Regions from separate parts of the Paenibacillus sp. NRS-1781 genome, predicted to be linked through region 1. Evidence: riboswitches for the same ligand, from Rfam matches in the RefSeq annotation. Region 1 holds a riboswitch; each other region holds the start of a gene.
What was found. Region 1 has a riboswitch for thiamine pyrophosphate ahead of thiC (phosphomethylpyrimidine synthase ThiC). Riboswitches for the same ligand answer to the same signal wherever they lie in the genome.
Positions count from the first base shown of each region.

Region 2: it holds a riboswitch for thiamine pyrophosphate, as region 1 does, so the genes downstream of both, ACIFO6_RS14365 (ABC transporter substrate-binding protein) here and thiC (phosphomethylpyrimidine synthase ThiC) in region 1, are expected to answer to the same signal.
Region 3: it holds a riboswitch for thiamine pyrophosphate, as region 1 does, so the genes downstream of both, ACIFO6_RS21760 (thiamine phosphate synthase) here and thiC (phosphomethylpyrimidine synthase ThiC) in region 1, are expected to answer to the same signal.
Region 4: it holds a riboswitch for thiamine pyrophosphate, as region 1 does, so the genes downstream of both, ACIFO6_RS19705 (hydroxyethylthiazole kinase) here and thiC (phosphomethylpyrimidine synthase ThiC) in region 1, are expected to answer to the same signal.

Region 1 is NZ_JBITPI010000012.1:7,911-10,110, reverse strand. It holds gene ACIFO6_RS03585 (IclR family transcriptional regulator) at 265-1,008, shown strand; TPP riboswitch at 1,116-1,228, shown strand; gene thiC (phosphomethylpyrimidine synthase ThiC) at 1,410-2,200, shown strand, end outside.
Region 2 is NZ_JBITPI010000038.1:54,979-57,178, forward strand. It holds gene ACIFO6_RS14365 (ABC transporter substrate-binding protein) at 188-1,234, opposite strand; TPP riboswitch at 1,439-1,548, opposite strand; gene ACIFO6_RS14370 (pyridoxamine 5'-phosphate oxidase family protein) at 1,758-2,192, shown strand.
Region 3 is NZ_JBITPI010000063.1:107,417-109,616, forward strand. It holds gene abc-f (ribosomal protection-like ABC-F family protein) at 1-677, shown strand, start outside; TPP riboswitch at 766-874, shown strand; gene ACIFO6_RS21760 (thiamine phosphate synthase) at 1,142-1,756, shown strand; gene thiO (glycine oxidase ThiO) at 1,821-2,200, shown strand, end outside.
Region 4 is NZ_JBITPI010000053.1:10,933-13,132, reverse strand. It holds gene ACIFO6_RS19710 (fibronectin type III domain-containing protein) at 1-620, opposite strand, end outside; partial or broken gene ACIFO6_RS19705 (hydroxyethylthiazole kinase) at 876-1,151, opposite strand; TPP riboswitch at 1,215-1,324, opposite strand; gene ACIFO6_RS19700 (metal-sensitive transcriptional regulator) at 1,511-1,777, opposite strand; gene ACIFO6_RS19695 (DsrE/DsrF/DrsH-like family protein) at 1,854-2,200, opposite strand, start outside.

The DNA of each region.
Region 1 (2,200 bases):
CATATAATTCTAGGTACAATTTCACTTGAAAATGATAGTCTATGCCCGTATTGATACCTATTATCGTATGATGCGTGTTATCCAAAGTCAACGGCTGAACCGGAAAAGTAAAAATGATGCAAAGAATTGTCGATGTTTGTCCTCGTTCTGTAATATGGCTGTCACAAAAACATTGGTTTACAGTAGCCACGACTATTCTATATAATTTATGTAACCATGTTTCATGGTGTGAAACGAATATGGAACAAAGAGGAGCGGTTCACAATGGAAGACCGTAAATTAACCGTTCGCGCCGTGGAGCGTGCGCTTGATATACTGATGTGTTTTACCGGAGATTCCGATCTGGGCCTGACAGAGATTGCCTCCAAAATTGGTTTACATAAAAGTACCGTCCATCGGCTGCTGACCACGCTGGAGGATCGGGGCTTTGTCGTTCGGAATCCCGCAACGGAAAAATATCGGCTTGGCATCCGGATATGGGAGCTATCCACCCATCTGTCACAAAGCGACGAGCCGGCGATCCTGTTACAGCCAGCGATGGAAGGATTGCGTGACCGTCTGGGCGAAACGGTCAGCCTATACCTGCGCGATGGCAGCATGCGTATCCGCATTCAGGCCGTGCAGAGCAATCAGGCGATCCGTCGCGTTGCGCCAGTGGGTGCGCGCATGCCGCTGGCTGTAGGAGCCTCCAGCAAGGTACTGGCGGCCTTTATGCCGCCGCAGGAGCTGGAAGTCCTGCTAAGCGGGGACGAATGGCCGCCCTCGGTAGATCCGGAGGTTTATAAGGCTCAATTGCAGGATATTCGCGAGAAGGGCTATGCGACCAGCTATGAGGAACGTGAGCCGGGCGCTGCTGCTGTGGCTGCGCCTATCGTGAATCGGAAGGGACAGGTCGCTGCGGCCTTGTCTGTATCCGGTCCGGTCAGCCGACTAGCGCCCGAGACGCTGCATGATTTTGCACCGATTTTGATCGAGGCTGCCAAGGAAATGGGGCTTATGCTTCCATAATTTTTGGAAAAAGGGACCAGGGAAGGGTTGCCAAAGCCGCAAATTTGAAGTAGTCTGATGGGGATGGCGGGTTGTCCTATATAGCCGCCTCATACGAATAGAATTAACAGAGTTACTGGGGGAGCCTGTAATGCCGGGCTGAGATGGAATCGCACTAGATTCCGGACCCTTTGCACCTGATCTGGATCATACCAGCGTAGGGAAGTAATCGGCCATTGAAATGTATACGCAGCCGCTGTCTACGGCAACGCATCGGAGTATGTTTCCGCGTGCGTAGCCGTCTGGATAGCTGTTTCGTTAGATTAGCCGGTTCCCTGGGGAACCGGCTTTTTTGCATAGATCAGCCAGCCTGGGGTGGTTCGGATCGGTGTGTCATTTCATCGAAACGGGAGGATTGGACAATGAAACCGACAGAAACAGAGGGAACAGCAGGGAACGCAGTGGATGAACAGACCGGAGGGGTAAAGCCCTTTCCAGGGAGCCGCAAGGTGTATATTCAAGGCACGCGGCCGGGCATTGCCGTGCCGGAGCGTGAAATCGCGCTACATCCCACACATACGCCACAGGGCACGGAGCAGCATGAGCCGTTACGTGTGTACGATACGAGCGGTCCCATGACCGACGAAGCCTATCAGGTCGATATCCGTCAGGGCTTGCCTCCATTACGGCGAGCCTGGGCACTGGAACGGGGCGATGTGGAGGCTTACGAGGGGCGTGCCGTCAAGCCGGAGGATAACGGGCTGAAACCCGGCTCCAAACGGGAGACGGCTGAATTTCCCGGCGTCACCAACCGTCCGCTCCGTGCGCGGCAAGGGCGTACTGTAACGCAAATGCATTTCGCTCGGCAAGGGATCATTACGCCCGAAATGGAATTTGCGGCCATCCGCGAAGGGGTAGAGCCTGAGTTTGTGCGGCAGGAGTTGGCGGCAGGGCGAGCTATTTTGCCTTCAAATATCAATCACCCGGAAAGTGAGCCGATGGTGATTGGTCGTCATTTTCACGTGAAGATTAATGCGAACATTGGTAATTCTGCGGTTACGTCCTCCATCGAGGAGGAAGTGGAAAAAATGACCTGGGCTGTACGCTGGGGCTCGGATACGGTCATGGACCTGTCCACAGGCCGTAACATCCATACGACGCGTGAATGGATCATCCGTAACTCCCCTGTGCCGATTGGGACTGTACCGCTGTA
Region 2 (2,200 bases), on a different contig from region 1:
AGATTCAAATGTAACGCTACGCTGCCAACCGCCTTAAAAGCACCATATTTTTGGGTTTTATTGGTGTGGCATTTTTATAAAAGCGAAACAAGCATAAGAACGAAGTAGGCGGAATGGTGCTTTACAAGCGAAGCACCATCCGACTGCGTAGTGGCGCAAAGGCTACTTTTAAGCTCGATTTACAAGATCAGCGCTTGGGCAGGAAGTCGTTGGTGAAGGCTTTATTGACTTCCAAAGGCTTGCTGAGCAGCTTGCGCTCGTACATCCAGTCCGAGTAGTTTTTCCAGACCTCCGTTTTTTGTACGCCCCATTGGGCGGCATCGTCCTGATAACGCGGGCTTAGCCATTTTTGGCTGGCGAGTACCAGCTTTTTATCCAGTTCCGGAACCGCTTTGGTCAAGATGTCTGCGGCTTCTTCCGGGTGAGCGATGGTATATTCATAGCCTTGGGCGGTCGCGTCCATGAAGGACTTGACCAGCTCGGGATCATTTTTAATGGTCTGTTCGTTGCTCACGATGACGGGTGTATAGTAATCCAGACTTTTGGAATAATCTTTTACATACAGCATATCCAGTGGTTCACCCCGTAGTTGGGCTTCAATCCCGGTCCATGCGTAGAAAATCCAGGCAAAGTCGATATCCCGCTTCACGGCTGTAAAATAATCGGCATTGCCCATGTTAATGATCTTCACCTTGCTTACATCGCTCTTGTCTGCGTCCATGATGGATTTCATGACCGCTTCTTCTACGGGCGAACCCCAGCCGCCGTATTTTTTACCTTCAAAATCCTTCGGGCTCTTAATCCCGCGGTCAACCGGGGCTGCGAAGCCTGATGTATTATGCTGAATGACCGCAGCGATGGATACGAGCGGTACCCCTTGCGTACGAGCTTGTGTGACGCCCTCCTGATAACTGATACCAAAAGGTACAGCATTGGAAGCAACCATTTGATCGGCTCCGCCCGAACCGGGCTGAACGATCTGGACATTCAAGCCTGCTTTTTCGTAAAATCCTTTGTCCTTGGCGACATAGAGTCCCGTATGATTCGTATTTGGCGTCCAGTCGAGCACGACTTTTACATCCTGGAGTCCCTTGGTCGGGGAGGTCGCTTGGGTATTGGCGGCAGGAGCCGCACCTTGTGGCGCAGAGGAGGAGCTTCCGCCGCAGGCGGTCAGAGTCAGGGTCATGAGCAACAGGCTGATCAGCCCCAGGCTTAACATTTTCATGCGCTTCATCGTTGTTTTCTCTCCTTTTATTACCCGTAATCCGTCGGATCAGACAGCTTATGTTTCCCATTTTACAAAAATAACTTCTGCCGGACGCTATCTGTTCCAACAACAACATCATCCTCAACAAAAAAAAGCGCCCCGATGTTCCGGGACGCTTGCGCTTGTATATACCAAAGTAAGGGATGGCCCACCGTAGTAAGAAAAAGGGGGCGCATCTTGCTTAAGCATTCCTACGCTGGCATTACCCAGATCAGGTTGTAAGGGTCAGTGTCTTGGGACACACTCTCAGCCGGCCGATTCCAGCACCCCTGGCATTGTATAGTCAAATGGGTTATTCATTCGGGTTTACTACGACGATTATATGCCTAGAAGGCGGGTCTGTCCAGCATGGGGGAAGAAGTGACGGTTCATTTGCCGCACGTCAGGGTACACTTTTATTGTGAGCTTTGTTCTGAAAATGACTATGATCCTTCGGTTCAAGGCATGGCATTCACAGGAATTCTAATTTGCGAAAAGGAGTTGTTGTACCGTGGGTAAAACGGAAACATTGGATCGCAGCCAACTGGAACAAGCCATTGTAAAGGCTTTGGATAACAACAAATTTTGCTCGTTGGGTACGGTGGAGGGCGGCAAGCCGAAGGTACGCTATATGGCTCTTTTTAACGAAGGGCTGAACATTCATCTCGCGACAGATCGCAAAACACATAAGGTGGAAGAGCTGAAGGATAATCCAAACGCTTATCTGCTGCTGGGCTATGAGGTTGGCGGTACGAAGGAAGTCGTGGAGGTTGAGGCTACTGTCCGGGTAACAGCTGACGAGGAACTCCGTAAACAAGTGTGGAATGATTCGCTAAAGGAATGGTTTTCTGGCCCAGATGACCCCGATTATGTCATTCTGGATGTGAATCCGACTCGTATTGAGTATATGGGTAAGCAAAACGGACGTCAGGTTTGGGAGAAATAGAACGGTTA
Region 3 (2,200 bases), on a different contig from region 1:
AGAAGCAGCTTGATCGAATCGAGCGCATTGATAAACCGGAAGAAGCGGCTAAGCCAACATTCCAATTTAAAGAAGCGCGTGCGAGTGGGAAAACGGTGTTTGAGGGTATTGATTTTGAAATTGGCTACACCCATGCTCTGTTGCCTAGAATGTCCATGACGATTGAACGTGGCGATAAAATTGCGATTGTGGGCTATAATGGTGTCGGTAAATCGACATTGCTCAAAACCATTCTGGGAAAAATTCCGCCGATCAGCGGCAAGACCTATCAAGGGGATTTCTTGCAGTCAGCTTATTTTGAGCAAGAGGTACGAGCAGAGAAAGTTACACCGATTGAGGATGTGTGGAATGAATTCCCGCACTTGAACCAGCATGAAGTACGGGCGCATTTGGCGCGTTGCGGTTTGAAAAATGAGCATATCACCCGTCCGCTATCCGCGCTCAGTGGTGGTGAGCAGGCCAAAGTCCGCCTATGCAAACTGTTAATGCGGGAAAGCAATTGGGTGCTTTTCGATGAGCCTACCAATCACTTGGACATCAAAGCGAAGGATGAGCTGAAGCGTGCCTTGAAGGAGTACAAAGGAACGGTGCTGCTCGTATCTCACGAACCGGACTTTTATGAGGATTGGGTAACCAAAACGTGGAATGTGGAAGAATGGACAAGTAAAGTCAACTAAATATCCAGTTCTGTACCAAGCTTCACAAGAAGCAGGGTTTGCAGGATTAGGAAATTATGCTAAGCTATCTTTAGCTGATACAATAAAATAGTTACACTAGGGGAGCCGCCCATGCGGCTGAGACGGAATAACCGGATTTCGGACCCTTTGCACCTGATCTGGGTTATGCCAGCGTAGGGAAGTGAGCGCCATACAAACGAGGTAACGAATTTATTACTTTGTTTGTATGTGGGACGATATACGTATACGGATATAATGATCCGTTTGGTTATTGGACGTACGTTAAACCACTTCCTTCGGGAAGTGGTTTTTTTGCGTTTTCGTTCGTATTCATATACCGTACCCCTTCATTTTTTTGCTGGTAAACGTGGTTAGTCCATAACGTATAGCACGATATGAGACTGTAAAGATACAGGGTCAGCTTACAACCATTTAGTCCATTGTGAGGTGAGAATAAGATCGAATTGCACGTAATTACGATGGAAGGCGACTCCAGTGCACATGCACATACTGCCCAGGTGGCTGCTGCTATTCATCCGTATGTTCATTATGTACATGTGCGCTTGAAGCAGAAGAGCGCATCTGAATTGCTCGATTTAACCCGCAGTATGGTGAATCGAGGAGTTCCTTTACAGCAAATTGCAGTAAATGACCGGGTGGATGTTGCTTTGCTGACCTCCGTTGGAGCTATCCAGCTACCGGCTGACGGATTACCTGTTGCAGCTGTCAAAAGCTTACTCTCAGAGGATATGCGCTGTGGGGTGTCGGTGCATTCCTTGGAGGAGGCACAGGCTGCCGAACGGGCAGGAGCGCATTATGTACTCTATGGACATGTGTATGAGACTCACTGCAAGCCTGGTGTTACTCCGCGAGGTATAGCACAGCTTGAGCGCATAAGCAGGTTGTTGAGCATCCCTGTGATTGCTCTAGGCGGCATACAACCACGCCATATTCACGAGCTGTATACTGCGGGTGCAAGTGGAATTGCCGTAATGTCCGGCATCTGGAAGGCAGAGTTCCCTGTTGCGGCTGCGAGGGCATATAGGCGGATGACAGATCGAGTAGTTCACGGCCTGTAGTGGTGAAACGAAAATAGGAGTTTGCTGCAAGCACAATCGTAAGTGGAGGGGAGAGATGAAACATATGCCAGAGATAAAAACAAAGGCACCAGCTATTGGACACGCTGAATGCTTGATCATTGGTGGAGGTGTTATCGGTAGCTCGATTGCTTATCATATGGCCAAGGAGGGGCGCAGTACGATATTGCTGGAGCGCTTCATTCCGGGCGAGGGAGCCTCAGGAGCTGCGGTCGGGATGCTGGCAGCAGAGAGTGATGATTTCACCGACCCGGAGTTGGCACAGTTCGCTCGCTCAAGCCGGGATGCATTTCCCGAGCTGGTTCGTGACCTAGAGCGTTTGTCCGGTGTTCAGGTAGAATTCCGAACAGAAGGATTTGTGACCCCCTTCCGGTCTGAAGCCGAGGGACAAAGACGCTGGGCTGCGGCTATTGCGCGAGAGGATGA
Region 4 (2,200 bases), on a different contig from region 1:
TCCACTGTTTTAACTGTTACTTTATAGTTTGTCGAAGCAATCAATCCACTGAACGTATAGGACGTCCCTGTAGTTCGCTGCACCTCTTTGTCATTTAAATAGATAATGGCTTGGCTCAGGTCAGCATCCTTCGGTAATATATAATTCACAGTAAAAGTGTTGTAGCCCACATTCGCCGCTGTCAGCCCGCTTACCTCTCCTGGTGGTGTCTTGTCCACAGGAGCATCAACGGAAGCTGTTTTAGTCTGTATTATATTACCTTGAGATTCACTCCCACTCTTACCCACTGTCTTTACTCGGAAGGTATATGTCGTATTCGGCTGTAAGCCGCTCAGTGTATAAGAGTTACTTAGAATGTTATCTACATACACGTCGTTGCTGACACCGATCACCTTTACATGGTCAAAATTGATGTCAGACGGGTTGGTCCAAGACAAATTCACCCTTGTTGTATCTAACGGGGCCGCTGTCAGATTGTTCACCTCTGCTGGTGCAATACTCAGAGCAGCGAATTGGCTCGCCACCGCATCCGTCCCTCCCCAGATACCATATCCCGTATTTAAAATCAGTGTAGCCGTTGCGAACGGAGCCATCCATTGGCGCAAACGCTTCTTATTCATGATCTATGCTCTCCTTGATAACAATATGTATTTGTCTAACCCGTAAGCAAGCTTACAAAAATCTACTGCTGCAATACACCATTGGCAATATATGGTGTGAGCAGTAGGTGTCCATTTAATAGTTATCGGAATACTTATAGGAAATGTTTAGATCGTATGATTTATGCTTGATTTCAGAATATCCGATCTAGCGGGCGCACCCTACCGTACTGGCGCACATCGTCCGGCGTTATAGCAAACAGCATATTAAGCAGCTCGATCTGAAGTCGCTCCCGCACCCACGGGATCTAACAGCACGGGTACCCCATCCACAATCATAGACTCTACGAGTTCTTCATTCAACGTACCGATGTTAAGTACAAGCGCCCCCGCAATCCGGGCCATATCTGCGACTTCCTCTTTGGCGTGTGCCATAACTGGTGAAGCGCCGAGCGCGAGCAGTCCGTTCGCTGTGAAATTAGTGACGACCATATTGGTTATATTGTGAATGAGCGGATTCGTATCCCGCATATTATGTAGCAACAACGCCATTGTATCTAACACAAAAAACAACCTTCTTTCTTCAGGAGCCTGTGAAAGACTGTTGGCTTATACATATGTATGCACTTATATCCCTACGCTGGCATTATCCAACAGGTTCACACGGTCTACGACGGTTTAGTCGTACTCTCAGACTGCTTCCACAGGCTCCCGTTATATTTTTAAAAAATCGTGTTTATTTTAATCGAAATTTAGGCGCTTATGTCCAGTATTCCTTATGTATAGAGGGCAATAATTTTTGAAATAATATTGCCCTAAGAAAAAAAATTATGCTTCTGCATACCATAAGCGTTTTTTGCTTCGGATCAAGCTCGTGTTGTCTTTCCAGCAATTGACCGAAAATGACCTCCTTAACGGCTTTTTACGAGAAGCTGAATCGCTTCCTTAACAAGTTTATCTGTATCTCCACCAGCTTCTTGCTCTTCCAATATACAACGTTGCAGATTCTCTGCCACGATTTGGGCAATCGCTTTATCTGATGCGTTGCGTACGGCAGATAACTGGCTTACTACGTCCTTGCAGGACTGTCCTTCATCCATTAAACGAAGCACCCCTCGCACCTGACCCTCAATTCTTCTCAGGCGCGTTTTCAGTTCATCACTATAATTGTAATCCATAAGGTATAGACTCCTTTTTGATTTAATCATATACATGTATAGGTATATTATAAACCAAAAAAATAATTAGGACACCCTAAATGAATAGATTTACCTTGCCCTGCGAAGCATCCCCCAGGTAGGCAGCTACTCCGGCATATTCCAAACCGTCCATCAGCTCTCCCTGTTGCAGTCCTAGCAGATCCATGGTCATAGTACAGGCCACCAGCTTGATCCCCTGCTCTTGCGCCAGCTCAATAAGCTGAGGAAGGGAAAGCGCATTATGCTTTTTCATGACATGCTTGATCATCTGCGGTCCGAGTCCTGCAAAATTCATGTTGGATAATGCAAGCTTTTGGGGTCCGCGCGGCATCATCCAACCAAAGGCTTTTTCGAGTAGTCCCTTATTCGTGCGTACGAGTTCCTCCTTACGCAGCGTATTTA